One region of the Lysinibacillus sp. BF-4 genome, then DNA from elsewhere that is predicted to be linked to it. Evidence: riboswitches for the same ligand, from Rfam matches in the RefSeq annotation. Region 1 holds a riboswitch; each other region holds the start of a gene.
What was found. Region 1 has a riboswitch for thiamine pyrophosphate ahead of CH76_RS06330 (thiamine phosphate synthase). Riboswitches for the same ligand answer to the same signal wherever they lie in the genome.

Region 1 (8,253 bases):
TGTGATTCTCTTCAAGACTAGCACTATCACCTTTTTAGTACAATGCTCGTTCGTTAATTTTTCGTAAAAAAAATAAGGAAACACGCTTTCGCGCATTTCCTTATACTTTATAATTTTACACGTTGTAGACGAAGTGCGTTTAAGACAACAGAGACAGAACTAAAGGCCATTGCCGCACCTGCTACCCATGGTGCTAGGAAGCCTGACGCTGCAATTGGAATACCAATGCTATTATAAGCAAGTGCCCAAAATAAATTTTGCTTAATATTTGCCATTGTTTTTTTACTCATCACAATAGCATCCGCAATCCCGTTTAAATCTCCGCGCATTAGCGTAATATCCGCTGCCTCCATAGCCACATCAGCGCCTGTACCAATAGCCATACCAATATTGGCTGTGGCTAGTGCTGGTGCATCATTAATACCATCGCCCACCATTGCTACTTTTTTGTTAAGCGCTTGGAGTTTACGTACTTCATCCGCCTTACCTTCTGGTAAAACCTCCGCAATAACATGTGTAATGCCAACCTGTTCGGCAATTGCTTTAGCCGTATGTTCGTTATCACCTGTCATCATCACAACATCTAGCCCCATTGCGTGCAGACGCTTAATTGTTGCTTTAGATGTATCCCTAACTGTATCTGCTACGGCAATAAGTCCAGCGTACACGCCATCAATCGCTACAATCATTGTTGTCTTGCCTTGTTGTTCAAAGGCCTGCATGGCTGTTGTATCCTGTACCTCAATCGCATGATTGTCCATAAGGCGACGTGTACCTACGAGTACCTCTTTATTATCCACTACAGCGCGTACACCATAACCAACAAGTGCTTCGAACTGTGTTGGTTCATTATAACGCACACCTTTTGCTTCGATGCCCTCAATAATAGCTTGCGCTAGCGGGTGCTCAGATAATTGCTCGGCAGCACCAACATAGCTTAGTAGTGTTACTTCATCACCAAGCGCAACCACATCTGTTAACACTGGTTTACCGTTTGTTACGGTCCCCGTTTTATCTAAAACGACAGTATCAATTGCTTGAGTTGCCTCTAAATGCTCGCCACCTTTAAATAAAATCCCAAACTCTGCGGCACGACCAGAGCCTGCCATGATAGATGTTGGTGTAGCTAAACCAAGCGCACATGGGCAAGCAATCACTAATACTGCAATAAATTTTTCAAGTGAATTTGCAAAATCGCCAGGTGTCACTGCAAAGTACCATACCATGAAGGTAATAACAGCTAGCCCTACAACAATTGGTACAAATATACCTGAGATAACATCTGCCATACGTTGAATCGGTGCTTTAGAGCCTTGCGCTTCTTCAACCACTTTAATAATTTGAGCGAGTGCTGTATTACGCCCAATACTTGTTGCTTTCACTTGTAGCGCACCGTTTTTATTAAGGGTTGCACCAATAACATGGTCACCTGCTTTTTTATCCACAGGTACACTTTCACCCGTTAGCATTGACTCATCTACAGCGGATGCACCACTTATAATTTCACCATCTATAGGGATTTTTTCGCCGGGCTTTACCTGTACAATATCACCAAGTACAACCTCACTAATGGCAATGCGCATTGCTTGCCCCTCGCGGATAACCGTTGCCTCTTTTGCTTGCAGTCCCATCAGCTTTTTGATGGCCTCTGACGAACGACCTTTAGCACGCGCCTCAAATAATTTACCCAAAATAATTAATGTAATTAATACTGCACTTGTTTCAAAATAAAGCGCCTCATGTTGCCCACTAAAAGCTAAATACACACTGTAAAAATAAGCCGCTGATGTACCAAGTGCAACAAGCACATCCATATTGGCACTTTTATTACGCAATGCTTTATATGCACCCTCATAAAACTGCCAACCAATAATAAATTGAATTGGTGTTGCGAGTGCCATTTGCACCCATGGGTTCATTAATACATCTGGCACCCAAATAAAACGTGTAAAGCTAAAATGCGCGACCATCGTCCACAATAGTGGAAGTGCTAATATCAGTGATAGTATAAATTTACGCGTTTGTTTTTTAATCTCTACTTGGCGATGATCGGTGTGCTGCTCTTGTTGTTTTGGCTTTAAGGTAAAGCCTAACTTTGTAATGACTTGCTCCATATCACTCATCGAAACTTCCGCAGGGTTATAAGCTACACTTACTGTTTCAAGCGCAAAATTTACAGGTGCACTTTGCACACCATCCATACGGTTTAAACGTTTTTCGATACGATTGGCACAAGCAGCACAGGTCATGCCAACAACATCGAACTCTGCATGCTCCGTTACTACGTCATAGCCTAAGGCTTGCACCTTTTTAATAATAGTAGCTTCATCCACTACACTTGCGTCATATTTTAATTGCCCTTGCTCTAGGGCTAAATTAATCGTCGCCTCATCCACACCTTCAAGTCGTGACAAACCTTTTTCAATACGGTTCGAACAAGCGGCACAAGTCATACCTGTAATTTTTAATGTTGCTTCTTTTTGTGTCATATCCCTCACTCCTCTCTCATTTAGCTAAAAAGAAAACGTGCTACGAGAGCACGCTTATACTACGTCATATCCTTGGTCTTCAATCTCATTAGCGATAGCTTGCTGTGATGTTTTAGCATCATCAAAAGCAACCTCTACTTTTGCTGCATCTAAATCTACTTTTACTGAAGATACACCGTCTATTTTACCAACGCTTGTTTCGACAGCATTGACGCAGTGACCACAAGACATACCCTGTACATTAAGTGTAATTGTTTCCATACTAACAACCTCCTTTTTTACTTCTACTCCCAATTTAACATACCCCTCGTACGTATGTCAAAAACTCTAACTCGCAAAATAATAGGCAGTGTGGTAAATTAAATATAATTGCATAGCAATCCACTGGAGGTGCCTTTTATAAAGGCTGAGATCAAAGTGTGACTTTGGGATTCCTGGAACCTGATCCAGATGATACTGGCGTAGGAAAGTGGTACGGTTTTTTTGATATGGATTTTCATGCCACTTTTCCCTTGGGAGAAGTGGCTTTTTTGTGGAGAAAGGGAGATAATATGCAGCATGCGATTACTAAAGGGGTAGGTTTTACAGAGGCCAGCATCACGCAAATTCTTAACGTTTTACCGCAAGTTGATGCTGTTGTACTACGTGAAAAACAACTCACAACACAACAACTCGCAAATGGGATTGCAACTTTACTAACACGAGGTGCAGATGCTAAAAAATTAATTGTGCATAGTGCACCGCAACTTGCAGAGCACTTTCAGTTACTTGGCTGTCATTTTGCAGCGGACGCTAACATTAATGGCAATGACTTTCCCTTTTTATGCGGGCAGTCCACGCATAGTATACAAGAAGCACTTAGCTGTGAAACGCGTGCACTTGATTATATTTACTTCTCTCATATTTTTCCTTCAAGCTCTAAACAGGGTATGCCACCACGTGGGCTTCAAGCATTACGTGAGGTATGTGCAATAACTACGTTACCTGTAATTGCGCTTGGCGGTATAACCAAAACCAACCAGCATTTACTTCCCTCAACAGGCGCAAGCGGATTTGCGGCAATTTCAATGTTTTTTAACTGAGGAGAGTTGGTATGCAAACGGATTACACCATTATTGGGGGCGGTGTTATTGGCTTAAGCATCGCCTATGAGCTATTAAAGAAAAACTTTAGCGTTACTATTTTTAATGTGACAGGGCCAACGACAGCTTCACTTGCAGCAGGCGGTATGCTTGGCGGGCAAAATGAATTTAGCGAGCCTTCACCTTTATTTGATTTAGCTATTGAAAGTCGTGCGCAACATAGCGTACTCGCTACAGAGCTTGATGCTTTAACAGGTATTGATGTTGAGCTAATCCCATCTGGGCTATTAAAAGTAGCCACGCAACCTAGTGATATGCCTAGCCTAACTCAACAATATCAATTTTTAACTACCCAACCGGCAACGCCTGTACTATGGCGTAAAGCAAATGAGGTCGAGCCACTTATGAGCGACTTAGGGCAAGGCATCCATATTACTGGTGACCACCAAGTAAAGGCGCGTCAGCTCACAAAGGCTTTAACAAAGGCAGTACAACTACTTGGGGGCACAATTATTGCCGAGCATGTACGTAAAATTAATACTGCTACATTAACGACAGACAATGGGCACTATCACTACCAACACCTCATTGTTGCCGCTGGTGCTTGGAGCAAACAGTTAGTACCGCAGTTACCTATGTATCCTGTTAAGGGCGAATGCATGATGTTGCGTGTACAACGTGCCCCTCGCACCACTATATTTGCAGCAGACGGCTGTTATATTGTGCCTAAAAAAAATAATGAGGTACTAATCGGTGCAACAAGCTATCCTCATCAGTCTGATGCAGGCGTAACAGCAGGCGGCATTCAATCATTATTAACGCGCGCAATCGCTATGATGCCTAGCCTTAAGCACGCTCAAATCATCGAAACTTGGTGCGGTGTTCGCCCTCAAACAATAGATGAATTGCCAATAATAGGCGCGATTTCACCACATATTTATTGTTGCACAGGACATTACCGTAACGGGATTTTACTGAGCGCAATTACAGGAAAACTAGTGAGCGAGGCTTTAATCGGTGACGTAAATGCTCAGCAACGCCTCGCACCATTTTCACCATATCGTTTTATATAAGGAGGGATGAGGGGATGCAACTGACGATTAATGGCCATGAGGTTACAGTACCATCAACAGTTACAAACATCGGTGAACTGTTAACCCATTTACAACTCAATGCAGAACTTGCGATTGTGGAATTAAATCGCATTATTTTAGACCGAGCGGTACGAGATAACACCGCTATTAAACAAGATGACTATATCGAAATTGTACAATTTGTAGGAGGCGGTTAATGATGTTTACTATTGGACCATATACATTCAATTCTCGTTTATTTTTAGGCACAGGCAAATTCCCTGACTTTGCTACACAAAAAGAGGCAGTCACCATCTCAGAAACAGAAGTGCTCACCTTTGCTGTACGTCGTATGAATATTTTTGAACCCACACAACCTAATTTTTTAGAACAAATTGACGTTAAAAACTTTAAACTCTTGCCTAATACGGCAGGTGCTAAAAATGCTGAGGAGGCTGTGCGTATTGCACGTCTAGCTAAGGCCTCTGGTTTATGCGATATGATTAAGGTTGAAATTATTGGCTGTGACAAAACACTACTACCTGACCCTGTCGAAACATTACGCGCTACAGAAATGTTATTAGCTGAGGGTTTTATTGTCTTACCTTACACATCAGACGATGTACTGCTCGCAAAACGTTTACAAGAGCTAGGCTGTCACGCAATTATGCCGGGTGCTTCACCAATTGGCTCAGGGCTTGGTATTATTAACCCTGTTAATCTCCGCTTCATTATTGAGCAAGCTACGGTACCTGTAATTGTTGATGCTGGTATTGGTTCAGCCATGGATGCCGCTCAAGCGATGGAGCTAGGCGCAGATGCCGTATTGCTTAATACTGCAGTTGCTTTGGCAAAACAGCCTGTTAAAATGGCTTCTGCTATGAAGCATGCGATAATCGCAGGTCGTGAAAGTTTTGAAGCTGGGCGCATTACCAAAAAAACGTATGCGACAGCCTCAAGCCCTCTTGAAGGTCTAAGTAAATGACGCGCTACTCAAGACAGGAGCGCTTTACACCTATCGGCGAGGTCGGTCAGGCAGCGCTTGCTACAAAGCATGTACTCATTATTGGTGCAGGCGCACTTGGCGCACCTACAGCCGACTTACTTGCGCGAGCAGGCATTGGTAAAATCTCGATAGTTGATCGTGATTTTGTAGATTTATCTAATCTTCAGCGGCAAACATTGTATACGGAGCGCGATGTAGTGAAGCGGCTACCTAAAGCAAGTGCTGCAAAGCAGCGACTACTTACCGTTAATGCAGATGTACAGGTTTATGCTTATGACCAAGAAGCTACTGTGCATTTTTTAGAACAACTGTTAACTACGGAGACAATTGACCTTATTTTTGATGGTACGGATAACTTTGATACACGTTTTATCATTAATGATATGGCACACAAACACCAAGTACCGTGGATTTACGGCGCATGCGTAGGCGCAAGCAGTTTATCATTATTTATTGAGCCCAACCAAACACCATGCTTACACTGTATTATGGGTGGCTTACCTACGAGTGGCCCAACCTGTGACACAGTTGGCATTTTAGCTTCAGCCTCTCAAATTACTGCAGCTATGCAGGTTGCTGAAGCGTTGAAATATTTAACAAGTAACAGAGAGGCTATGCGAGGCACGGTGTTTTCCTTAGATGTTTGGCAAAACACATTTTCCTCTATGGATGTAGCTAGCTTAAAAAAAGACGATTGTCCGACTTGCGGTACTTCACCAAGCTATCCATTTTTACAGCAAGATGCTACTACACGCTTTGCATCTTTATGTGGGCGTGATACGGTACAAATACGACCAACCCATACAACACGTGACCTAACTATGCTAGCTAACAAGTTAACGGGCGCAACGATTACACATCACAACGAATTTTTACTGACGTTTAAAGTGACAGGCTATACACTAACAGCCTTTCGTGATGGACGTGTTTTTGTACACGGTACAGCTGATGTTACTGAAGCTAAAAAGATTTATTACCAATACTTTGCATAACAAAAGGGATTGCGATGAGCCGCAATCCCTTTTATTTATTTATAACGAATAACTTCCTGTGCTGGTTTACGATAACCGCGCGGGTACTCGTCCATTGGCACAGCTTTACCTAACGTAATCATCATGACGATTTCTTCATTTGCAGGGATGTCTAAAATACGACGTACCTCAATTTTATCAAAGCCAATCATTGGGCATGTGTCCCAGCCGTATGATTTTGCGACAAGCATAAACTGCATAGCTACAAGTGAACCATTACGAATGGCTTCCTCACGCGCAAAACTCTCACCTCTTGGTACATAAAAATCACGAATGACTTCTTCTTTCATCGTTAACACGTCACCTGTCAAAGTATGTGCATAAATCTCTGCTACATTATCATAGGCTTGCGCATCGCCTGTAATAATGATTACAGCAGATGCATTTGTAATTTTTTCTTGCATAAGGCTAACTTCTTTTAACTCTTGTTTGACTGCTTCGTCACGTACAATAACATACTTGGCGTGCTGTAAATTAAATGCTGTTGGCGCAAGTTGCGCTTCTTCTACCATAACCTCAAGTTGCTCTGTACTAATTGGCACATTAGGCTCAAAATCTTTTGCCGAACGGCGCTCATTAATGACTGTTGTAAATTCCATAATTTTTCATCACCCTTCGTCTATACTATAACGAAGAGCAATTGCCATTTTCAATTAAAGTGCGCTCAAACATCAACATATGTTGTGCTTGAATGTGATCTTCAATAATAGGCTGTGCATAATGTTTCGTAAAATAGTGCCACTTTACATCATAAAGCGTAAAACCTAGCTTTTGGTAGAAGGCAATATTACCAATGCTTGAGTTAGCTGTACCAACAATAGCACGCTCATACTCGCTATAATGACGACAAAGTTGCGTAACTAACCATTTGCCATAGCCACGCCCCTGATGCATCTCATCAATCGCAATATTTTTTAGCTCAATAGCACCATCAGCCTCAATACATAGCGCTACACCAATACGCTCACCCGCTTCAATCAACTCAAATAAATCACCTTCATGTAAATACGAATGAACTACAGCCTCGTCTTCATCTGCTAATAATAATAGTGGTACATAATCTTGTCGTTGTGTCGTTACTTTTTTTAGTTCCATATCGTTCTCCCAAATTCATAGCCGAAATATGCAGCAAAACCAATTAGCACAAAACCTGCTAATACAGACACCCACATAATGGCTGTTTTATTCATGGCGCGACGCGTTGTCGCTACAATTGCCATTAAGGCAATATCATGTAGTAGTATACCAGTCAATATACCCGCTCCTACAACAATAAAGCTTGTCTTATCACTCGCATCAAATGAGCTAGCGAGCACCGTGCCAAAAATACTTACCCAAAATACTAAATTACCTGGGGACACTGCTACAAGTAAGCCATTACGGTAGGAAGAACCTAAAGACTTCGTTTTAGCCTCACCTGCTAACGTAATATCATCACTCGCATGCTTAATACTATCAATACCTACATATAATAGAAACAAAGCACCAATTAACCACATCGTGCTTTGAATAATGGGTTGCGCTAACACTGAAGCTAGCCCAAAATATAGCGCCACAATTAGCAATAAATCA
Region 2 (8,253 bases), on a different contig from region 1:
CAATTTCACTTTGAGCGATGACATGATCCTCATTATGAATACGCGCTATAATCGCGTTGTTTTCTTTAAAAATTATGCCGCCTGAGAATTGTGCAAGCTCAGCGCCTTGAATGACAAAACTTGTGATGGGTAAGGCATAACGATTGGCAATGACTGTATAGTCGAGATTACTATCGAGCGCCTCGATAAACTGCTTAGCGGTGACGTCTGGCAGTACCTCATTGGCAATAAGTTCGTGGTAGGGCATCGGGCGATAGTAAAAGTCTGCGGCAATTTGTTTTGCATGAAGCGTACATTGCCCATTTTCGGTAATCATACGTAATGCTACGCCTTCTGCTGTCAACTGGACTTCTTCGTATAAAATAGTGTCACCTGCGTGTAGCTCACCTTGTTGTGAGATGGCCCCGTCTACATGCAAAATCACAAAGGCTTTAGCTGTAAAGCCACCTTCTGTATTAATAAAAATATGGTCATCGACAATTTGAGTAATGATAGCATCATGTAGCCCACCTTCAATCACCTCGGCAAAGTTAGGCTCAAGTTGTTCTTGGATGTTGGTAAAGTCAATCATAGATAGGCCTAGCTTTTCTTCAAAGCGCGCCGTTTCTTCTGCTTGCCATTGAATAAAATCGTCCCGTACATCTTTAGGTAATGTAGGGCGGTTAAGCGTGCCATCCTCTACGTAAGGTATAAAACGCTGTGGTAACACCTTAAGTAATGGAAGCTTAGCTGCCTCTAGCTCCTCTGTATGTATGCGATCAGGATTAACACCGTCATTGCGGTAATACGTATAGAGCGTTTCCCAATCTTCAGGTAGGGTTAAGGCGTTTGCGTATTGCTGGCGTAAATAATCTTCATAAGTTAAATGCCACATTTTGTGCCACATCCTTTCTTGTGCTTTAGTATAGCAAACATTGACCATGGAAAAAAATGAACATACTATTAAAGAAGAAGGGAAGTGGGCAAAATGTATCTCGGCATGATTTTTTTTAAGATTGTTGCCCCGATTTTAGTTTTACTTGTGGTGGGTGGCTTATTACAAAAGAAATTTACGTTTAATTTAAAGGCATTATCCCAATTAATTACGTATTGTTTTATGCCAGCGGCTGTTTTTGTTAATTTATATCATACTGAAATTAATATGAGTGTTTTAGGGCAAGTATTTTTATTTATTGTGTTATTTATTGGTGGGCAAATGATTACGGCACGTCTTGTAGCGGGTGCGCTTAAACTGCCTAAACAAGAAGCGGCAGTGTTTAAAAATAGTGTCGTGCTCATTAATTCAGGTAACTACGGTATACCTGTAGCGCAAATGATTTTTGCGAGTCAGCCGATAGGTGTAGCTATTCAAGTTATTTTAGTTATTTTTCAAAATATGACGACCTACACGTACGGCTTATATAATTTAATCTCATCTACTAAATCAGGTAGTGCCATTGTACGCGATTTCTTTAAGATGCCTATTGTGCATGCGTTAGTTATTGGTATTGTGATGAATGTATTTCAGATTGAGTTACCTGTTTTTTTAAGCTTGCCTGTGAATTATATTGCCGATGGTTTTGTGGCGGTAGCACTCATTACATTAGGTGCACAGCTTTCGCAACTTGAAATGCGCTCTATCTTTAATAAAACCGTTTTTGTTAGTTGTTTTACCCGTTTAGTTATTGGGCCATTAACAGCATTGCTTGTGATTTTTGGTTTGGGGCTCACGGGTGTTGTAGCTAAATCGTTATTTATCGCAAGCTCATTTCCAACATCGCGCAATAGCTCAAGCCTTGCGCTTGAGTATGATATTGATGCAGATACAGCAGCACAAACCGTATTATTTTCGACAATTGTAAGTTGTATTACAGTTACAATTGTTATTTACGTTGCAGAAGTATTATTTGGGTGAGGTAGCTTTCGGGCGTATTATCTTGTATACTAAGAAGCACAACTGAATAAGTAATAACTAGGGGGGTCCGATGAGTCGGGCTGAGAGAGAAACGCGATGAAGTTTCGTTACCCTTTGGACCTGATCTGGCTCATACCAGCGTAGGGAAGTTAGTAAGCGCGCTCTTTTTTTGCGTGCCTCTAAATCATACGACTATGACCAGATTCTTTCTTAGAATCTGGTTTTTTTATGTCCCACGTGTTATGCGAGGTCGGTTCCTTTTACCAACAAACAAAAGGAGCGATTTTAGTAATGACAACAACAATTAGCGAAAAAAACATGGCCATCATGTCAAGTTTTGATGGTAGTACAAAGGTTTATGTAGAGGGAAGCCGTCCAGATATTCAAGTGCCAATGCGCGAGATTGGTTTAAGTCCAACTACAGGTCATTTTGGTGAAGAAGACAACGCCCCTGTGCGCGTATATGACACGAGCGGCCCGTATACGGATGAAAATTATACGGTAGATATTACAAAAGGCTTGCCTGCACTACGCCGTAATTGGATTGTAGAACGCGGTGATGTTGAGGAGTACGAGGGACGTGACATCAAGCCAGAGGATAATGGCTACCGTCGTGCAGATGATCCACGTGCCAATGAAAATGTATTTCCTGCTTTAAAGCGCAAGCCACTTCGTGCAAAGAAGGGCGCTAATGTAACGCAAATGCATTACGCTAAGCAAGGCATCATTACACCAGAAATGGAGTTCATTGCGATTCGTGAAAACGTTGAACCATCATTTGTGCGTGATGAGGTAGCGCGCGGACGTGCGATTATCCCTTCAAACATTAACCACCCTGAGGCAGAGCCAATGATTATTGGTCGTAACTTTCATGTGAAGATTAACGCTAATATTGGTAACTCTGCGGTTACATCTTCTATTGCTGAAGAAGTAGAAAAAATGACGTGGGCAACACGTTGGGGCGCAGATAATATTATGGATTTATCAACGGGTAAAAACATTCATACTACACGCGAGTGGATTATTCGTAACTCGGCAGTTCCTGTAGGGACAGTACCAATTTATCAAGCATTAGAGAAGGTAAACGGTGTAGCTGAAGATTTAACATGGGAAGTATTCCGTGACACACTAATTGAGCAAGCGGAACAAGGTGTAGATTACTTTACCATCCATGCGGGTGTGCGTTTACACTATGTACCAATGACAGCAAAGCGCGTAACAGGCATTGTCTCTCGTGGTGGCTCAATCATGGCACAGTGGTGCTTATTCCATCACAAAGAGAGCTTCCTTTACACACATTTTGAAGATATTTGTGAAATTATGAAGGCTTATGACGTTGCCTTTTCATTAGGTGACGGCTTACGTCCAGGCTCTATTGCGGACGCTAATGATGAGGCGCAGTTTGCAGAGCTAGAAACATTAGGTGAACTAACAGAAATTGCTTGGAAGCATGACGTGCAGGTAATGGTTGAAGGACCAGGTCACGTGCCAATGCATAAAATTAAAGAAAATATGGATAAGCAATTAGAGATGTGCCATGAAGCACCGTTTTATACACTTGGCCCATTAACAACAGATATTGCGCCAGGTTATGACCACATTACGTCAGCTATTGGTGCGGCAATGATCGGTTGGTTTGGTACAGCGATGCTTTGCTATGTAACGCCTAAGGAACATTTAGGCTTACCAAACCGTGATGATGTACGTACGGGTGTAATTACGTATAAAATTGCGGCACATGCAGCAGATCTTGCTAAAGGACATCCAGGTGCACAACAGCGTGACGATGCATTATCAAAAGCACGTTTTGAATTCCGCTGGCGCGATCAATTTAATTTATCATTGGATCCTGAGCGCGCAGCTGAGTATCATGACGAAACGTTACCAGCTGAAGGCGCTAAAACAGCGCACTTCTGTTCAATGTGTGGACCAAAATTCTGCAGTATGCGTATTTCGCAGGACATTCGTAATTATGCGAAAGACAATAAGCTAGATACTACTGAAGCTATTGAACAAGGTATGCAGGAGAAGGCTGAGGAATTTAAAAAATCAGGCGGCGGCGTTTACCAATAAAGTAAAAAAGTAATTTCGTCTGCGGACGAAATTACTTTTTTTGTTGACAATGATTATTGAACATGATAAGTTTTATACAGGCAATAAAGTTTCCTTTAGGAAAGTTTATTGTAAGTTGACAGTTAAACCTTACAAAGCATTGCCGCTACTATTCGTTTGTGGTGGACCTATCGTAGCAAACGCAATGTAATTTTCCTTAGCACTGTTCCTCCTACAAAACGAGTGCTAAAGCAGTTGTTGTGTCATCCCTAAAACTGCATGTTCATGTGAAGCTGTACGAAAAGTGCTAACGCGCTATTTCGTACAGTTTTTTTGTGGCAAAAATAATTATTTTAGCACAGCACTGTTAAGCCAATTTAGGTTTATATGAAGCAATTGTTACTACTTTGTAAACGCAATGTAAATTTTGTGAGATAACAATTAAAAGTGATTTACTTTCTACAGTTTTTTAGGAATAATGTAGGTTGAGAGTTATGCGGAAAGGGTGTAATATTTTGGAGCTGAATTGGCAAGAAATGATATTCCAATTCGTTGGAGGATTGGGTCTATTTCTATTTGCGATTAAGTATATGGGCGATGGTCTGCAAAAAGCAGCAGGCGACCGCTTGCGTGACATTTTAGACCGTTTTACAACTAACCCATTAATGGGTGTGCTTGTAGGTATTTTTGTAACAGTATTAATTCAGTCGAGTTCTGGTACGACCGTTATTACAGTAGGGCTCGTTAGTGCTGGTTTTATGACATTACGACAAGCAATTGGTGTTATTATGGGGGCCAACATTGGTACTACAGTAACAGCGTTTATTATTGGTATTGATGTAGGTGAGTATGCGTATCCTATTATATTCATAGGTGCTGTCATGCTATTCTTCTTTAAAAAGAATCGCATCCAAAATATTGGACAAATTTTATTCGGCTTTGGTGGTTTATTCATCGGTTTAGAAATGATGAGTACAGGTATGAAGCCACTGCGCGAGTTCCCAGCGTTTATTGATATGACGCTAAGCATGAGTGACTCGCCAGTACTTGGTGTACTTGTCGGTACAATTTTCACATTAATCGTACAATCATCTTCAGCAACAGTAGGTATTTTACAAGGGCTATATGCTGAAGGTTTAATTGATTTAAAGGGTGCACTACCTGTACTATTTGGTGATAATATTGGTACAACAATTACAGCAGTGCTTGCAGCATTAGGTGCCTCAGTAGCGGCGCGTCGTGCAGCAGCCACTCACGTGTTATTTAACGTGGTAGGTTCGATTGTCTTCTTATTAATTTTAGGTTTATTTACAAGCTATGTAGAATGGCTGTCTGCTGTTTTAGGCTTAGAGCCAAAAATGCAAATTGCATTTGCGCATGGTTCGTTTAACGTAGCTAACACATTGCTACAATTGCCATTCATTGGTGCATGGGCATATATTGTTACGAAGTTAATCCCAGGTGAGGATACGGTAATTGAGTATAAGCCAAAGCACTTAGACGAAGCATTAATCGCGCAGTCACCTTCAATTGCTTTAGGTCAAGCGAAGCAAGAAGTTGTACGTATGGGTGAGTTTAGTGTTCAAGGTTTACAAGAAACACTAAAATACTTACAAACAGGCGAGGAAAAACACGCCAACCTTACAACACAACTAGAAGAAGCAATTAATATTTTAGACGAAAAAACAACTGATTATTTAGTGACACTATCTAAGCAGTCATTATCAAATACAGACTCACAGGTGCACCATGCATTACTTGATAGCATCCGTGATATTGAGCGTATTGGTGATCACTTCGAAAATCTAGTAGAGCTAATTAACTTCAAAGGCAATAACCGTGTGCGCTTAAGTGAAGAAGCAATGGACGAATTAGTTGAGATGTTTGAGCTAACAGTTGATACAGTTAGCCTATCAATTAAAGCATTAGATCAACGTAGCGAAGAGTTTGCACATGAAGTAATCGAAAAAGAAGATAAAATTGATGAGATGGAACGTAAGCTTCGTAAGCGCCACATTCACCGTTTAAATCAAGGTGTATGTTCAGGCTCTGCAGGTATTGTGTTTGTTGACATCATTAGTAATTTAGAGCGTATTGGTGACCACGCAGTAAATATTGCTGAAGCCATCCTAGACGATACGTATTAATTAACAAGCATCATTGCCCTCGAGGCAATGATGCTTTTTTGCTTTTTGCTGTAATAATAGGTAGTATAAATGATAATGATATTCAATTAGGAGGACGTAATGAACTACCAACACTATATGTATGTAGTAAATGATGTAGAAGACAGTACAAAAAATCGTGTCATTCATGAGGATGAGGCAATTATTTTATATGTAAAGGAAGGGCAAGTAGAGGTTGTAGCAGACCGCCGCTTCTTTAGGTTAGAGAATGATAATTTATTAGTCATTCAAGCGCGTAATAAAATTACACTTACTGTGAAATCGGGAAGCTATACGATTGTGCGCTTTCGTAATTATAGCCTTGTAAAAAAAGTGCCACAGCTGCGATATGAAGTAAATCCTTATCGCTTTGTGCATGAGTTTATTTGTTATGAAGGTGTGACAGTACCTGTTACTGACGCACTCACTCAATTAAAAGAAACAAAGGACGTATATGATTTTCAACAATTACTGGCGGCGATTTATAAGGCGTTTGAGCAGTATGAGCATAATGCAGAGCAACATACGTTTGATGATGTGGTGCATTATATTAAAACCTACTCACATTACCCTCTAACCCGTGAAGATATGGCAAAGCGTTTTGGTTATAATGCGAATTATTTCTCAGAGTATTTTAAAAAAGAAGTAGGGTGGGGGTTTAACGAGTTTTTAACCCATGTGCGTTTAGAGAAGGCAAAGTTATTATTGCGTAGTTCCTCTTTAACCATTCAAGAAGTAGCAAAAGAGGTTGGCTATCAAGATGGTCTCTACCTCAGCCGAAAATTTAGTCGTCAATTTGGTATCGCACCTAGCAAATTTAGAGTAGTACAGCCAACAGAACGTGTAGCGTCCTTACAATTTACAGGGGCATTACTAGCAGTGGGTATTGAACCAGTTGCTGTATTATCTGCTTATTATAATGTACCAGATGTACTAACACCATATGTTAAAGACGCTACATTTTTATCACCAAACTGGTTACGTGAAGAGATTGACTGGCATGGTGATAAGCCCTCGCTAATTTTAGCGTCTATTCATGAAGTGCCACATAAAGAATATATTGCAAGGCTACATGGTGTTGCACCTTCTATCGCATTAGATTGGGATACGCATGATCGATTGGAAGAAGTACGCTTAATCGGACAATTATTTCAACGTGAGCAACAAGCAGAAGACTGGATTGCTAGCTACCAACAAAAGATTGAGCAAGCAAAACTTATGCTACAAGAGGGTATGGATAAAAATCATACAGTAGGTGTTTACGAATTACGCAACCATAATCGCATTGGTATTTGGCGCTCAAACGCAAGGGGCGGTTATAATTTATTTGAAATGCTAAAGTTACGTGCGCCTAAGCGTATTGAAAAAGAAGTACTCACACCTAACCGTGGCATTATGATTGAGGAGCAATATATTTCCAAATATGCGGCAGATGAGATGTTTGTCATAGTGCACTCCGCTGAACAGGAGATTAGGCTATACAATGAAATTTGGCAAGGGTTGCCTGCAATGAAGCGTAAGAAAGTACATATTTTGCCCCTGCAGGATTTTTGGTCAAGTGAGGGAGTTGCTTTAGAAGAACAGTTGAAAATACAATTGGCTTATTTAACAGGTCAACGCCAATCTGATATTTATCTATAGTGAAGTTATGTCATTTGTCTATAGTAATTGAATAAGTAGCTTGCTATGATTTTAATTGATAATAATTATCAATATCAGTGAGCTTTTAGCAGTGCTGATGTAGCACTGCTTTTTGTTTGCCATTTTATAGAGGTGAAGGATGGATGATGAAGGAAGAAGCGGTCACTGCAGTACCGCAACTGAAAATTAAAACAAAGCCACTACCAGCGACACTTATTTTACTGTTAGGTCCAGTCGCAATAGTACTTAGTATTATTGTTGCGGTGTCATACGGAGCGGCTACGATTTCATTTGCGGATGTATGGCAAGCTATAACAAACTTTGATGCTAGTGTGCATGACCAACAAGTAATACGAGAGTTACGTTTACCACGGGTACTTGGTGCGTTGTTAGTAGGCGCGAGCTTTGCGGTAGCGGGCGCGATTATGCAAGGCATGACGCGAAATCCTTTAGCTGACTCAGGCCTGTTAGGTTTAAACGCAGGTGCTGTTTTAGCAATGG
Region 3 (8,253 bases), on a different contig from region 1:
GGTGCTAGCATTTGGCGTTTAGCTAATGTTGCGGCTTTAGCAATGCTATGCCCCTGTGCAATAAACTGCTTAGTATAGCGCAAAATAGTGATTTCAGCTTCGGTATAGTTACGGTAACCGTTGGCGAGCCGTGCAGGTTGGATGACTCCGTAGCGGGTTTCCCATTTACGGATGACCTGTTTAGACAAACCTGTTTGCTCGGCTACTTGTTGAATGGTATACGTTGTACTGTTCATACGATCTCCTCGATTTTGTTTTCGGATATATCTATTCAACGTAAAAAAGTGACGCTTGTCAAATGTTGTACAACTTCTGTACAATGTTTGTATAAGGGATGGAGGGAAAAATAATGACCAAATTTTTTGAGAAGGGCCCTATGCGCGTTGTTATATTAGCGCTGTGGGTAGTGCTTGCACTTTTGCTAGGGAAGTTGTTTCCGCAAATTAATAGTATAGATAACGTAGCGCTTGTTAATTTACCAGCAGACCAAATGTCTATGCAAGCGGCTGAGTTAAAGGCGGAGCACTTTGCGAGTAACGCGGGGATACCGTTATTAATTACGTGGCAACGTGATGCAGGTTTAACAGAGGCAGACATTAAGGGTGTACAAGCTTTGTATAAGGAGCTTGAAATAAATCCACTCGCAACGCAACAATTTATCCCACCATTAGGCACAATCCCAGCACAAGCATTGATGGGCTCAGTGTCGGAGGATGGTAAGGCGCTTGTTACACCGATTTTCTTTAAGGAGGATGCGAGTACGGCTGCGTTAAAGGATAGCTTAGCGGATATTACGACTTTAACGAAAACAATTACAGGCGAAAATCCCTATAGCGCGAAGTTATCAGAGGATGTACTACATGCTCGCTACTCAGGTCCTGTCGGGATTTCGGTAGATGCAACCGATTTATTTAAGTCCGCTGATTTTCAGCTAATGGCAGCGACTGTACTTATTATTTTAGTTATTTTATTAGTTATTTATCGCTCACCACTTTTAGCAATTATCCCATTAGTCGTTGTAGGGATTGCCTTTTTAGTTGTTAGCCCATTGCTTGGGGCAATGACGGAGGCAGGTTGGCTAGTAAAAGACGCACAAGCCGTATCGATTATGATTGTCCTATTGTTTGGTGCAGGTACGGATTATTGTTTATTTTTAATTACTCGCTACCGCGATACGCTATTAATAGAACCTAATAAATTAAAGGCATTAACTCAATCGCTTCGTGCAGCAGGCGGCGCTATTATTATGAGTGCGGCTACTGTAGTAATTGGGTTATTAACCTTATTACTAGCAAATTACGGAGCGTTTCATCGCTTTGCCATTCCATTTAGTTTTGGTATTTTAATTACGGCGATCGCTGTGCTTACATTACTTCCTGCAATTTTAGGACTATTAGGGCGTTATGCTTTTTGGCCATTTATCCCACGTACAGAAGAAATGGCGCGAGCGCACGCTAGTAAGAAAGGTAAACCTTACGTAGCACCAAAACCACCACACCGAATTATGCGTAAAATTGGTCGCTTTACGGTCAAGCGCCATTGGTTAGTCATTGCGGTTACCGCACTGATTTTAGTAGGACTAGCGGCGGTTTCGCCAAAAATTGAGTTTAGTTATGATTTATTATCGTCATTCCCTGAAGATATGCCATCACGTGAAGGGTTTGCAATTATTGAGGAACACTTTACAGCAGGAGAGCTTGCACCAGTGAGTGTGATTGTTAAAACGGATGAGGATATTACGGATGCGCTGGCCGCTTTACCTTATGTGGGCAAAGTAGCTAAGCCGCAGCAAGCAGACGGCTATCAATTATATAGTGTTGATTTAAAAGAAAACCCGTATGCTGTGCAAGCGATGACAGATTTAGGGCAAATGAAGCAAGATCTAGGCGAACTTGTTGGCGCTGATGCCTTTTGGTTAGGCGGCGAAACGAGTGAGCAAGTAGATACAAAGACAGTACAAGAAGCGGACGAAAAACTCATTCAACCAACGATGATTGTGATTATATTTGTGTTGTTAGTGCTTTATTTACGCGCACCAGTTACAGCGGTAAGTTTAATGGCCACTGTTGTGGTGTCCTTCTTTGCAGCGCTTGGTGCAGGTTGGCTAATTATTCATTATGTTTTAGGGCAATCTGCAATGGCAAGTGCAATCCCACTTTATAGCTTTGTCTTTATTGTGGCACTTGGCAATGACTATAATATTTTTATGATTTCGGAAGTATGGAAAAACCGCCAAAATGGTATTAATCACTTACAAGCGATTGAAAATGGCGTAGCTTCAACAGGAGCTGTTATTACGTCAGCAGGTATTATTTTAGCAGGCACTTTTATGGTTCTTGCTTCACTACCTATCCAATTATTAGTGCAGTTTGGAATTGTGACTGCCTTGGGTATTGTATTAGATACCTTTATTGTGCGCCCATTGCTTGTCCCAGCATTACTTGCTGCTTTAGGAAAGGTAGTATACTGGCCAAGCAAATTATGGCGTGATGGAAAGTAGGAGTGACATGGATATTGTACTAACACAAGAACAACCAAAACACTACAGCAATACAGAGGATGTGGTGCGCCTTGCTTTTGAGCGTGAGGCAATGAGTGATCACAAGGAGCATCAATTAGTATCACGTTTGCGATTAAGCGACGCCTTTATCCCAGCGTTATCTTTAGTAGCGCTACATCAGGAGGAGGTTGTAGGCCAATGCTTGTTGACGCGCGTTCATGTAGGTGAGGCGGAGGCTTTAGCGTTAGCGCCTATTAGTGTGCTACCTGGTTACCAAAATCACGGACTCGGTACTCGGTTAATCGAAGCGGCTATTGCGCGTGCCCGTGTTTTAGGCTATCAAGCGATTATTGTGTTAGGGCACCCGACATATTACCCACGCTTTGGTTTTGTGCCAGCCGCGCAATTTAGTATTACGGCTCCGTTTGAAGTGCCACAACAAGCCTTTATGGTATTGCCGCTACAAACGCCGCTCTCTATGCGCGGTGAAGTGCGTTATAGTAAACCGTTTATGATGCACTAAAAAAGTCCTCGTCCTAATTTGTTAATAGGACGAGGACCTTTATTTACCAAAAGGAAATGTTTTTAATAATTTTTTTCATAAAAAATCCCCCTTGTTATTGCTTCAGTGTACAAAAAAATGATAGACAGTAAATGACCATGTAGACAAAAAAGCACGGCACTGAATAATCTCAGTGCCGTGCTGTTGTTTAGTGGTGTGCAAGGGCAGGAAGTGGCCACATGGCCTTAGTCTCTGCCATTTCCCAAAACATATATTCGTAATAGCATGTCGTAATGAAGATGGTTTCGAGTTGTTGCAGCTTATGCTCAGGTAGGTCACGCGCAACGTCATTCATCATCGCGATAGTGTCGTTAGCGAGTGCGCTAAATTCTTCTGATGCATACATGCGTACCCAATTGCCGTAAAACTCATGGCTTGTAGTATTAGGGATTTTTGCAAGAGCTGTACCAATCCAGTTATAACTCCATGCGCAAGCAAGTACGGCTGCGATTGTGTTTTCTACACCGCCTAGTTGTGCTTGGCTAAGCATGTAACTCGTGTAGGATGTCATTGTTGCAGATGGCTCAGTTGCCTCAAGTTCCTCAGGTGTAATACCAAATTGTTTGGCATAATCGCGGTGCAAATCCATTTCGAAATTCATCGTGCCGTGTAATAAATTAGCGAATAGCGTCATTGTTTTAAGGTCATTTGCCTTGGCCGCACCTAATGCAAAGACGCGCGCATATTCGATTAAATAAATATAATCTTGCTTCATGTAGTGAATAAATTTGTCATGTGCTAACGTGCCATCACCAATTCCTTTGACAAAAGGGTGCTCAAGATAGCTTTGCCATACAGGCGCTACCTTAGTAAATAAACGGTCAGTAAATTGCATTTCCATTGCCTCCTAAAACTTTTTTGAAGCGGGGGCGTTACACTTTCCTACGCTAGTATGAGCTAGGTCAGGTTCTAAGGGACTCTCTCAGCCAAACTGGCACCCCTAGTGCTTCCTCTTAACCATAGGTGAGCGCGTAAGTAAAGTCAAAAAAGAGGACGGCGCAGTGGCTCGTCCTCTTACCTATCAGTCGGTTGGCATGATTTTTTCGACTGGTTTTGGTGTTTTAATTTTTGGTAAAATGCGGTCTAGTGACACCGTACGCTCAATTTTATGCGTGTCAGGGTTTGTTGGATCGTATTGGTCAAGGAAGTTAATCACTTCTTTAACGATTGGTGTTGGTGTTGATGCACCAGCTGTTACTGCTACTGTATCTACACCTTGTAGCCACTCAAGTTTTAGCTCGCCAACATCTGCAATACGGTACGATTTAGTATGCGCAATTTCTTCTGATACTTGTGTTAGGCGGTTAGAGTTATTAGACATTGGGTCGCCCACAACGATTAATAAATCAGCTACGCCCGCTTGGTTAGCTACAGCTTCTTGACGCACTTGTGTGGCAAGGCAAATTTCTTGGTGTACTTCGATATGTGGGTATTTTTCTTTTAATACTTCCATAATGTGAAGAACATCCCACTGGCTCATTGTTGTTTGGTTAGTCACCAGTAGTTTTTCATTTGTTAAGTTAAGTGCTGCGGCATCCTCAGGATTTTGTACAAGGTGAACGTGGTCAGGTGCTACGCCGATTGCACCTTCTGGTTCTGGATGGTTTTTTTTGCCGATGTAAATAATGTCATAGCCTTCTGCTGATTTTTCGGCAATTAAGTCATGCGTTACCGTTACATCAGGGCAAGTAGCGTCGATAGCTACTAAGCCTTTTTCTTTCGCGATTTTACGAATTTCAGGTGAAACACCGTGCGCTGTATAAATAACAGTGCCTTTATCTACCTGACGAATAATATCTAAGCGATTTTCGCCGTCTAGCGTAATAATGCCATCCGCCTCAAATGCATCAGTGACATGTTTGTTGTGTACAATCATCCCTAAAATATAAATTGGACGAGGTAAACTCTTGTCGAGTGCTGCGTTGCGTGCAATAACCATTGCATCAACAACACCGTAGCAATAGCCACGAGGATTAATTTTAATTACTTGCATCATGGTGCCCCTTTCATAGTTACATGCCCCTATTATAACGGACACTAGTTAATAGTACAAAGAAAGCAATGCTTGACACATGATGTATAATAGGCGAATGCGTAGAAACGTGTTACAATAATGAAACAGTCAGGAGGCATTACAATGTCAAAATACACAGATTATCAATTTAAGCCTTTTTTACAAGAGGCCATCGCTGAGTTAGGCTTTACAGAGCCAACACCAATTCAAAAGGAAATTATCCCGCTTATCTTAAAAGGTAAGAGTGCTATCGGACAAGCACATACAGGTACAGGTAAAACGCATAGTTTCCTATTACCTATTGTGCAGCGTATTAACGAAGGGGAGCAAACGGTACAAGCGGTTATTACATCGCCAACACGTGAGCTAGCACAACAAATTTACGAGGCGCTTAACCAATTAGTAGCGCACACGGAAATCCGCACTAAACTATATATCGGTGGTACGGATAAAAAACGTGATATCGAAAAATTAACGGTGCAACCACATATCGTAGTAGGTACACCAGGTCGTATTCGTGACCTTGTAAAAGAAAATGCCCTACATGTACACACAGCTAATATTTTAGTAGTGGATGAGGCAGACCTTGCCTTTGACATGGGCTTCATCGAGGAAATTGACGGCTTTGCATCAAGCATGCCAGAAAACCTTGAAATGTACGTGTTCTCAGCAACAATCCCTGAGAAATTACAACCTTTCCTTAAAAAATATATGGATGCACCAACTCATATTAATATGAAGGACAAGCGCCCTGTTGCCGAAAATATTGATTTCTATCTTGTGCCAACACGTTCAAAATCACGTAATGCACGTTTACTAGAAATTGCTAAGGCCATTAACCCGTATATTGCGGTCATTTTTACTAATACACGTAAAACAGCAGAGAGCGTAGCACACTTCTTAAACTCAAATGGTGTACGCACAGGGCAAATCCACGGTGATTTAAGTCCGCGTGACCGTCGTAAAGTAATGAAGCAAATTCGTGATCTTGAGTTCCAATACATCGTAGCGACAGACCTTGCTGCACGTGGTATTGATATTCAAGGGATTTCACATGTAATTAACTACGAAATTCCAGATGATTTAGAGTTCTTTGTTCACCGTGTTGGTCGTACTGCACGTGCTGGTAACAAAGGTACTGCAATTACATTATTTGAGCCATCAGATGAGGATGCAGTAGCACGCTTAGATAAGATGGGCATTCCGCTTCAACATAAAGACCTTGTTAATGGTGAGTTTGTTGAGCTTAAAGACCGTCATGCACGTAAAAACCGTGTGCGTCAAGTAAATGAGATTGACCAAATTGCTAAATCAAAAGTCCGTAAACCTAAAAAGGTTAAACCGGCCTACAAGAAAAAAATGGGCTGGAAAATGGACGAAATTAAACGTAAGGAACGCCGCAAACGCGCGCGTGGTAAATAAGGAGCGAGATAATTGTTAATAGGTTCTCACGTTTCAATGAGTGGTAAAGATATGTTGTTAGGTGCAAGTGAGGAAGCTCTTTCTTACGGCGCTAACACATTTATGATTTATACAGGTGCGCCCCAAAATACGCGACGCAAGCCGATCGAGGAACTTAATATCCCAGCAGGTCTTTTGCATATGCAAGAGCATGGCATGCAAAAAGCTGTGGTGCATGCACCGTATATTATTAATATCGCAAATACAACAAAGCCTGCAACCTTCCGCTTAGGCGTTGATTTTTTACAAAGCGAAATCGAACGTACCGCAGCACTAGGCATCGACCAAATCGTGTTGCACCCAGGTGCACACGTAGGTGCTGGTGCTGAAGCGGGGATTGCTAAAATTATTGAGGGCTTAAACGAAGTATTATCGCAAGATTTTCCTGTACAAATTGCCTTAGAAACAATGGCAGGTAAAGGAACAGAATGTGGTCGTTCGTTTGATGAGCTAGCTAAAATCATTGATGGCGTTACGCATAATGAACGTTTATCGGTATGTTTTGATACGTGCCATACGCATGATGCGGGCTATGATTTGATTGGTGACCTAGATGGTGTACTGACAAACTTTGATACAACGGTAGGCTTAGAGCGCATTAAAGTACTACACATTAATGATTCTAAAAATGAGCGTGGCGCAGGTAAAGACCGTCATGAAAATATTGGCTTTGGCTATATTGGTTTTGACACACTGCATAGCATCGTGCATCATGAGGCATTTACAGCTGTACCAAAAATCCTAGAAACACCTTTTGTGGCATTAGCGGATAATCCTAAATCTAAGCAATCGCCTTACAAAATCGAAATTGATATGCTACGCTCTGGGGATTTTGACCGAGCTCGCATTGACGCATTACGTTAAAAAATGCTGTCTGTTGTGCCTAAATTTAGGGACTTCAGACGGCTCTTTTTATGCGATAAGCGATGTTGCTTCATTTTTTGCCAAAAAAGAATTATACTTGAATTGAGTAAAAATTTAAAAAATTAACCGCGTGTTTTGAGGAGGGGAGAATTATGGCTACATTTATTTATATGTGTGACGTAATTCAAGAAGAAGAACTACTATTGCACCGCATTCAGCCAGGTGACGAAGCTAACCATGCGAATATCGTATTCGTTATTCGTACAGGGGCGCAGTTGAGCAATGCTGTGTTAGAAGTAGTAAAAGATAATGAGTTGGTGTGGTCATCTGAGCTACGCCAAACACCAAAATTAAACTTTGATGAGATGCTACCGATTGTGCCGCGAGCACATTTACTGTATAAGGCAGAGGAGCGCTTTGATAAATTAGCGATTTTGCCAAAAGGCGGCAAATGTGTCATTCAGTTAACGGATAATGGTAAGGTATTGCGTAAGCGTACGATTTTATTTACTTCGCTTGAGCAAGATTTGTACCATACGGATAATTATGCGGAGTTTGCGGATGATAGTTTTAATCAAGATATGATGCAGACAGTTGAAGAGCATGATTACCACGGCACATATACAACGTATGACAGTGATGATTTTACCGATATCGAAGGGCGCTCATTTGGTGATGGCGTGGATAAATCAAAACCACAAGCGTATACAGCAGCTGGTTTTGATGTTGATGCTTATACAGAGCTACCTGTTGAGTATATTGATAAGCGCGATGTACCTGAGGAGCAAGAAGAAGTAATGGTAGATTTAAGCCATATTGACCCTGATTGCATCGTTGATATTGAAGCTAAAT
Region 4 (8,253 bases), on a different contig from region 1:
AGCTAAAAAAACGTCGTGCGCGTTTACGTACGACAGGTAAAGATGTAACAAAAGCACGCGGCACAGCAAGTATGAGCTTGCATGAACGCACAACCTTAACAAAGCAAGGTAAAGAACGTAAACAATTTACTAAACACAAAAGGCATTCCCTCAAGCATTATGATGAGCGGAATGCCTTTTTTATTATAATTGATAAGTCATTTGACGTTGCTGGTACAGTTCTTCAAAGCCGAGCGTTTGTAAATAACTATAGAGCTCACTCTCTGCATCCATTTGGTGCACTTTACAACTTACATTGCCATAGAGTGTGTGAAGCTCAGTAAGCACCGCTTCTACAAGCGCTTGTGTTGGCTCTACTAGTACAAACTGCTGGATGTATAGCCCCTTCCCCTCTTCACGGAAACAAATATAACCAAGGCGCTGCTCCTTTAAATAAATGTCATGTACATTATCGCTAGCCTCTAGTCGTGTTTCCCACGAGGTGCTATTAGGTTGCGTAGCTAAATGCCAATCATTGACGCGTGTTGGCTTTAATTGAATGGGTGACTCACGGTAATGCGCTAGCGTGCCTTTAGCTACAGCTAGTGTATTAATGATCGTAAAGTTTGTCGAACGGTAAAGGTTCTCGGCTTTTTCGTTACCTACAATAACCTCTAGACGTAACTCTTTAACATGTAAGCTTTGTGCTAAGGAAATCGCATGTGCCACTAATGAGCGGCCAATGCCATAGCCTCGGTAATTTGGTAATGTTGCCATGCCACCAATCCAAGCAAGATTGCCTTTTAAGCCAAACAGCATTACTCCCGCATACTCATCCTCAATCGTCGCTACTGTGGAATACTCTGGCGAAATAGCGTACTGTTTCATACGCGCTTGTAATACATCCTCTGTAATGCCCATTGGCTTCATATAATTAACAAAGGCTCCGTTCCATAGCTTAGTAACCTGTGGTAATGGTAATTGTTGTAGTGATAAAAATGCCATGCTAAACCCTCCCTATAGTCGGTAAAATGTTGTGGTGTTGTTGTAAAGTTGTGTTGCGACTTGTTCTTTTGGCAATTGTTTAATGTGTGCAATTTCTTCAATGCTACGTGCCATCATAGCAGGTGTTGTGAGTTGACCCGAAAACTCCTGCTCAAAAGGCCACGGACCATCTGTTTCGACCATGAGCTGTGAGAGCGGGTAACGTGCAACAAGGCTACGTATTTCAGGCTCATAACATACATCAGGCGTAATCGATACCATGTAACCGTTTTCAATCATACGTGTGATAGTTGCAGCATCGCCTTTAAACCAGTGGAAGTGCGCGCGTGTTAGCTGATGCTTTTCGAGTAGATCACAAGCTACTTGCGCATCTTCATAGACAGCATGCAAAATAATTGGTTTGTCTAGCTCTTTTGCTAACGCAATAAAGCGCTCAAGTAAAGCGATATGCGCATCGCGGTCAACTTGCTCATAATAGGGCAAGCCCACTTCGCCAATCGCTACGATATCAAAGGCATGCTTGCGGATAAGTGTAAAAATTGCCGCTTGTTGCTCAGCACTTGCGACAGGTTGCTCAGGGTGAAAACCAAGGGCACTATGTACGGCAGGATGCTTAGCCAGTTGTAAATTAGCTAAGCAAGATGCGTAATCTGTAGATACTGTAATAAACGACGCACCACTCGCAAGCAAGGTTGCTTGCTCTTCCTTGTTGTATTGATCTAAATGGATATGTGCGTCAATCATTCACTATCCCTCGTTTCCATTTGACTGAAAATATGCTGCTTTAACGCCACAAATTCTGGCGTTGCTAACATTGCTTGATTACGTGGTCGCGCAAAAGGGACAGTAATCTCCTCTTTAATGTGTGCAGGGCGCTTGGATAAAATAACAATGCGGTCGGCTAAATAAATGGCTTCCTCAATGCTATGTGTAATAAATAATACGGAGCGGCGATGTTCCTCCCATACAGACAGCAGCCAGTTTTGCATATCAAGACGTGTAAACTCATCCAATGCCGAAAAAGGTTCGTCAAGACATAGCAAATTTTGGTCACTTAACAACGCACGAATAAAAGCGACTCGTTGTTTCATGCCGCCTGATAGCTCTGATGGGTAGGCTTTGGCAAATTGCGAAAGCCCCACGCGCTCAAGCCACTCGGTTGCTTGTTCATAATTTGGTTTATGTTGCACCTCTTGAGCAAGCACTACATTTTGTAAAACCGTACGCCACGGAAATAGCGACGCTTGCTGTGGCATATAACTAATATGCCCCTTTTCGCCGCTAATATTTTTGCCATTTAATAAAATCTCACCTGCTGTAGGTGCGGTAATACCACCAACTAGCTGAAATAATGTACTTTTACCGCTACCTGAAGGGCCAAGAATAGCAACAAACTCACCGTCTGCTACTTGTAAGGAAATATGATTAAGCACATCAACCTCACCGAAGTTTTTAGATAAGTCTGTAATTTGCAGTAACATAATTATACCTCCCTTGTTTGTCCTTTTACAATAATACGCTCGAGTAGCTGTATGAGCGCAAATAATGCCATACTCAACAACATAATCGTAAAGATGGCAACAAACACACGGTCAATGCGGAAGGATGACTGCGCATAGGTCATATATACGCCTATGCCTTGCTTAGCACCCAGCCATTCGGAAATTACAGCACCCATTACGCTATACGTAGCCGCGATTTTTAAGCCTGAAAACAAAGATGGCATGGCATAAGGTAGCTCTAGCTTCCAAAAGGTTTGCCCGCGATTTGCGCCAATCATTTGCATATAGTGCTTTAATGTTGGGTCGGTATTTTTTAAGCCATCCATCATCGCCACTACAATAGGGAAAAAGCATACTAAGCTAATAATAATAAGCTTAGGTAATAGCCCGAAGCCAAACCAAATGATTAATAGTGGTGCTAATACGATGGTTGGTACGTTTTGCGATAAAATGAGTAAGGGGTATACCATTTGATTAACAAGTGGCATACGGTGCAAAAGGAGCGCAATAATAAAACCAATGCTTGCGCCAATGGCTAACCCTAGCAATGTAAGTTTAGTTGTAGCTAAAATATGCACAGAAAAGTCGCCAAATGAACGATACCCTTCAGCTAAAATCGCACTCGGAGCGGGTAATAGCCACATCGGGATGTCGCGCCACCATACAACAGCTTCCCAAATGATAAATAAAACGAGGAGGAACATTACTGCTCCGCCTCGTTTCATCACCTTATGCATTAGCGGTACTTCTCCGTTAATGTATCCATCGTAATGCCTGATGGTTGGTATAGGATTTTGACCTGTGTAATAACGTTGACGCAGCCGAGTTCAACCATTTTTACATTCATTTTTTCGATGATAGCAAGCAATGTTGTTAAATCGCCTTCCATCGTTGTTTCGAGTGGATGTACTTCGTATTTAACGCCCGAAGCGTCAATTACAGCGATTGCTGCGTCTACTGCTGGAATTACATCTGCTACGTTCTCGGTTTTAGGAATGATTTGTACACTAATTAATGAGTTTGTCATGATGTCACCTCTTATTTTTTTGGTAAAAATTCGTTAGTAAATGCTTGCTCTGGGTCAAAATCGCCCTCTAGCACGCCATTTTCTGTCATCCAGTCCGCATAGTTTTTCCATACGTCTAGTTTTTGTACGCCCCATTGCTCAGCGTCGTCTTGGTATTTGTCAGCTAGCCATTTTTGTGAGTTAATCACAAGGTCTTGCGATAAATCAGGCGCTGCAACGAGTAAAATATTTGCTGCGTCTTCTGGGTTTTCAATCGCATATTCGTAGCCTTTTGCAACAGCTGCGACCATTTTTTTAACGATGTCTGATTTTTCGTCAATCATTTTTTCGCTAGTTGATAGTACAGGTGTATAGTAATCTAGCTTATCGCTATAATCTGTTAAATAGACCATATTAATATCTTTGCCACGTAGCTCTGCCTCTACACCTGTCCAGCCGTAGTAAATCCATGCAAAGTCTACGTCTTTTTCAGTCATTGTAAAGAAGTCTGCGTCACCTGCGTTAATAATATCCATTTTGGCAACATCGCCACCGTCTGCTTTCATAATGGTTTCGATGACTGCTTTTTCGATAGGTGAGCCCCAGCCCCCGTAAGTTTTACCTTCAAAATCTTTAGGTGTGGTAATTTCCTTTGCCTTTGGTGAGGCAAAGCCTGATGTATTATGTTGAATAATTGCGGCTACTGATACAAGTGGTACACCTTGCGTACGTGCTAGTGTAATACCCTCTTGGTAGCTAATGCCGAAATCTGCCTTGCCTGATGCAACCAATTGATCTGCACCTGCATCGCCTGGTTGAATGATTTCAACGTCTAAGCCCTGGTCTTTAAAAAATCCTTGTGCCTCTGCAACATATAAGCCTGTGTGATTGGTATTAGGTGTCCAGTCGAGCACCATTGTTACCTTTTCAAGCTTATCTTCCGCTGCATCTTCCTTTGGTTTGTCCTTGGCTTGACAGGCTGCAAGTGCAAGCACCATCGTTGCCAATACTAGTGTAACGAACCATTTCTTCACGCGAAAATCGCCTCCTCTGCATAAAAAAATGCCTCAAGTAGGCATGTATCACCCTACTGAGGCATTTGTACATGTTCCCTACGATGGTTTTACCATATCAGGTTCTAAGGGTATTCCTACAATTCGGTCTCTCAGCTCATGTTTGAGCTCCCCTACATTACTATTCAACGTTCATTATAACAGCTATAGCATCGTTATACTATGGCATTTTATGATAGACTGCGCGGATAGCACCGTCTGTTTTTGGATCTACTTTAAAGGAACCATTGGATAGGCGATCATTTTTCGGTAAATCGCCCATCGCAATTTCTTCTTGATGTTTTTCAGTTTCAATAACGAGTAGTGCTTCTTTGCGGTCTTTTTCGACAGCTACAATTTGGTGAGGGTTGGATTTTAATATGCTTAGGATTTGTACACCACGTTTAGCACGGTTGCTTGTGGTAACTTCTTCGATGCCCATTTTTTTAACTGCCCCACGCTGCGTTACGATAATTAAACGTTCGTTGGCATCTACAGTATCTGCCCAAATAACACGCTCGTCTTTTAATGTCATACCTTTAACCCCACCAGTACGTAAGCCCGTTGGCGGTACTTCGTCTACACGGAAGCGCAGTGCTTGTCCTTCTGTTGTGACAAGTGTTACCTCGTCTTTATCCGTTACAATAAAGGCTGCCATCATAGCATCCTCTTTTTTAACATTCATTGTTTTTAACGCACGTGAGTAGCGCGAAACTTTATAATCTGCTACTACGGTACGCTTAACTTGCCCCGCTTCGGTCACGGTCATCATAAAGTCAGTAGTACTATCCATTGACGCAAAGCCATGTACAGCAATAATTTCTTCTTCAGCTTCAAGTGGTACGATACTTGAAATATGCTGTCCGAGGTCCTTCCAACGAATGTCAGGTAGCTCATGTACAGGTTGGTAAATATATTGCCCGCGGTTGGTAAATAGCAGTAAGTGATGTTGCGTGTTCATTGGTTGTTCAAAGAGCGCATAATCCGACTCTTTCATCGCCAAATCTTTACCGCTTGATGCACTATATGAACGCGGCGAAGTCCGCTTAATATAACCATCCTTCGTTACACTTACAATGACTTCCTCACTTGGTACTAGTACGTCGAGCGTTACTTCTAGCTCTTCGATTTTAGCTTGTAGTAAAGAGCGGCGTGGCTCAGCAAATTGTTTTTGCGTAGCTTTTAACTCACGTCGAATGACAGCGATAAGCTTGGCAGGGCTTTGTAAAATACCCTCTAATAGCGCGATTTCTTTTTGTAATGCCTCATGCTCTGCACGTAGCTCTGTAATATCTGTATTCGTTAAACGATAAAGTTGTAAGCTAACGATTGCTTCAGCTTGCGCCTCAGAGAAATCGAATGCGTCCATGATGCCCTGTCGTGCGTCTCGTTTATCCTTAGAGGCACGAATTTTCGCAATCACTTCATCTAAAATCGATAATGCTTTGATTAACCCTTCTACGAGATGCATACGTTTGTTAGCACGCGCTAAATCAAACGTAGCACGACGTTTAACGACTTCCTTTTGGTGCTCAATATAAGCATCCAATAACAGTGGTAACGTCATCATTGTAGGACGACGACGGTGAATGGCAATCATATTAAAGTTATACGTCACTTGAAGGTCCGTAATTTTTAATAAATAATTTAAAATCCCTTGTGCGGGGATATCTTTTTTTAGTTCAATCACGACACGTAGCCCTGTGCGGTCAGATTCGTCACGGATTTCGGCAATGCCATCTAATTTTTTGTCGAGGCGTTGCTCATCAATACGCTTTACGAGATTAGCTTTATTAACATCATACGGTAACTCAGTTACAACGATTTGTTCTTTGCCACCTTTTAATTGCTCAATCGCAGTTTTGGCACGTACGACAATTTTGCCGCGCCCTGTTTCGTAGGCTTTTTTAATACCATCTGTACCTTGGATAATACCGCCCGTCGGGAAGTCTGGCCCTTTAATTACCGTCATTAGCTCATCAACAGTTACCTTAGGGTTATCTAGGCGCATAAGTACGGCTTCTATAGCTTCAAACAAGTTATGCGGTGGAATGTCAGTTGCATACCCCGCCGAAATCCCCGTTGAGCCATTTACTAATAAGTTAGGGAAGCGCGCAGGTAATACGGTTGGCTCTGTATCTTGGTCATCAAAGTTAGGTACAACATCAACCGTATCTTTCGTAATATCTCGCAGTAGTTCACCTGCGATAGAAGAAAGACGCGCTTCTGTATAACGCATAGCTGCGGCAGGGTCACCATCAACGGAACCGTTATTACCGTGCATTTCAATTAACATATGACGTGCCTTCCAGTCTTGGCTCATACGCACCATTGCCTCATAAACGGAGCTGTCACCGTGTGGGTGATAGTTACCAATAACATTACCAACGGTTTTAGCTGATTTACGGAAAGGCTTGTCTTGTGTGTTGCCTTCAGTATGCATCGCATATAAAATACGACGCTGTACAGGTTTTAACCCGTCACGTGCGTCAGGTAGCGCACGCTCTTGAATAATATATTTACTATAGCGACCAAAACGGTCACCCATTACTTCTTCTAACGGTAAATCTTGAAATTTCTCTTGCATAATTAGTCCTCCTCACTAATGAATTCGTTTTCGAGAATATTGGCATCGTCTTCCATACCAAAATCTACGTTAGCTTCAATCCATTTACGGCGAGGCTCTACTTTATCACCCATTAATGTCGTTACGTGACGCTCTGCGCGTGCGCCGTCTTCGATACGTACACGAATTAATGTACGTGTTGCAGGGTTCATTGTAGTGTCCCATAGCTGCGGTGCATTCATTTCACCTAAACCTTTATAACGCTGAATGACGTAGCCTTTACCAATGCGTGCAATGGCCTCTTCTAAGTCGCGTTCTGTCCAAGCGTACTCAAAAACCTCTTTTTTGCCTGAACCTTTACTGATTTTATAAAGGGGTGGCAGTGCAATATATACTTTACCTGCTTCCACTAATGGGCGCATATAGCGGTAAAAGAACGTTAATAATAATACTTGAATGTGCGCCCCGTCAGTATCGGCATCGGTCATAATCACAACTTTATCGTACGCTGCATCATCTATCGAAAAATCACTACCTACGCCTGCACCGATGGTATGAATAATTGTGGCAATTTCTTCGTTTTTCATAATATCTTCAAGCTTAGCTTTTTCGGTGTTAATGACTTTACCACGCAGTGGCAAAATCGCTTGGAAAGTACGGTCACGCCCTTGTTTTGCGGAGCCACCTGCTGAGTCACCCTCAACTAAATATAGCTCGTTTTTTGCCGCATTTTTTGATTGTGCAGGTGTTAATTTACCTGACAAGAGCGTTGACTTTTTATTTTTCTTGCCGCTTCGTGCATCCTCACGTGCCTTACGTGCTGCCTCGCGTACTTGTTGCGCACGAATCGCTTTACGTACCAATGAAGCGGATAACTCGGCGTTTTCTTCGAGTACGTATAGTACTTGCTCCGCTACTACCGTATCTACGGCAGAGCGTGCCTCAGATGTACCTAATTTACTTTTAGTTTGCCCTTCAAACTGCAAAATCCCCTCAGGAATACGTACAGATACAATAGCACATAAGCCTTCGCGAATATCAGCACCGTCAAGATTTTTGTCCTTATCCTTCAATAAGCCAATTTTACGCGCGTATTCGTTAAACACACGTGTCATCGCCGCTTTTGCGCCTGTTTCGTGAGTA

Region 2: linked by a shared signal. The riboswitch ahead of thiC (phosphomethylpyrimidine synthase ThiC) and the one ahead of CH76_RS06330 (thiamine phosphate synthase) in region 1 are both predicted to bind thiamine pyrophosphate.
Region 3: linked by a shared signal. The riboswitch ahead of tenA (thiaminase II) and the one ahead of CH76_RS06330 (thiamine phosphate synthase) in region 1 are both predicted to bind thiamine pyrophosphate.
Region 4: linked by a shared signal. The riboswitch ahead of CH76_RS07530 (ABC transporter substrate-binding protein) and the one ahead of CH76_RS06330 (thiamine phosphate synthase) in region 1 are both predicted to bind thiamine pyrophosphate.

Annotation. Positions count from the first base shown of each region.
Region 1 is NZ_JPUW01000013.1:15,816-24,068, reverse strand. It holds gene CH76_RS06340 (heavy metal translocating P-type ATPase) at 108-2,489, opposite strand; gene copZ (copper chaperone CopZ) at 2,544-2,750, opposite strand; TPP riboswitch at 2,866-2,974, shown strand; gene CH76_RS06330 (thiamine phosphate synthase) at 3,020-3,571, shown strand; gene thiO (glycine oxidase ThiO) at 3,583-4,644, shown strand; gene thiS (sulfur carrier protein ThiS) at 4,659-4,862, shown strand; gene CH76_RS06315 (thiazole synthase) at 4,865-5,629, shown strand; gene CH76_RS06310 (ThiF family adenylyltransferase) at 5,626-6,642, shown strand; gene CH76_RS06305 (nitroreductase family protein) at 6,678-7,283, opposite strand; gene CH76_RS06300 (N-acetyltransferase) at 7,306-7,776, opposite strand; gene CH76_RS06295 (LysE family translocator) at 7,767-8,253, opposite strand, start outside.
Region 2 is NZ_JPUW01000044.1:321-8,573, forward strand. It holds gene CH76_RS11735 (DUF4085 family protein) at 1-874, opposite strand, end outside; gene CH76_RS11740 (AEC family transporter) at 968-1,894, shown strand; TPP riboswitch at 1,944-2,058, shown strand; gene thiC (phosphomethylpyrimidine synthase ThiC) at 2,186-3,967, shown strand; gene CH76_RS11750 (Na/Pi cotransporter family protein) at 4,483-6,093, shown strand; gene CH76_RS11755 (helix-turn-helix domain-containing protein) at 6,193-7,752, shown strand; gene CH76_RS11760 (iron ABC transporter permease) at 7,896-8,253, shown strand, end outside.
Region 3 is NZ_JPUW01000032.1:2,850-11,102, reverse strand. It holds gene CH76_RS10160 (MerR family transcriptional regulator) at 1-236, opposite strand, end outside; gene CH76_RS10155 (MMPL family transporter) at 350-2,500, shown strand; gene CH76_RS10150 (GNAT family N-acetyltransferase) at 2,508-3,023, shown strand; gene tenA (thiaminase II) at 3,211-3,897, opposite strand; TPP riboswitch at 3,925-4,014, opposite strand; gene CH76_RS10140 (4-hydroxy-3-methylbut-2-enyl diphosphate reductase) at 4,084-5,055, opposite strand; gene CH76_RS10135 (DEAD/DEAH box helicase) at 5,200-6,498, shown strand; gene CH76_RS10130 (deoxyribonuclease IV) at 6,511-7,401, shown strand; gene CH76_RS10125 (hypothetical protein) at 7,554-8,253, shown strand, end outside.
Region 4 is NZ_JPUW01000018.1:10,319-18,571, forward strand. It holds gene CH76_RS07505 (GNAT family N-acetyltransferase) at 184-984, opposite strand; gene CH76_RS07510 (TatD family hydrolase) at 997-1,728, opposite strand; gene CH76_RS07515 (ABC transporter ATP-binding protein) at 1,725-2,465, opposite strand; gene CH76_RS07520 (ABC transporter permease) at 2,468-3,223, opposite strand; gene CH76_RS07525 (thiamine-binding protein) at 3,223-3,513, opposite strand; gene CH76_RS07530 (ABC transporter substrate-binding protein) at 3,525-4,526, opposite strand; TPP riboswitch at 4,585-4,690, opposite strand; gene parC (DNA topoisomerase IV subunit A) at 4,726-7,131, opposite strand; gene parE (DNA topoisomerase IV subunit B) at 7,134-8,253, opposite strand, start outside.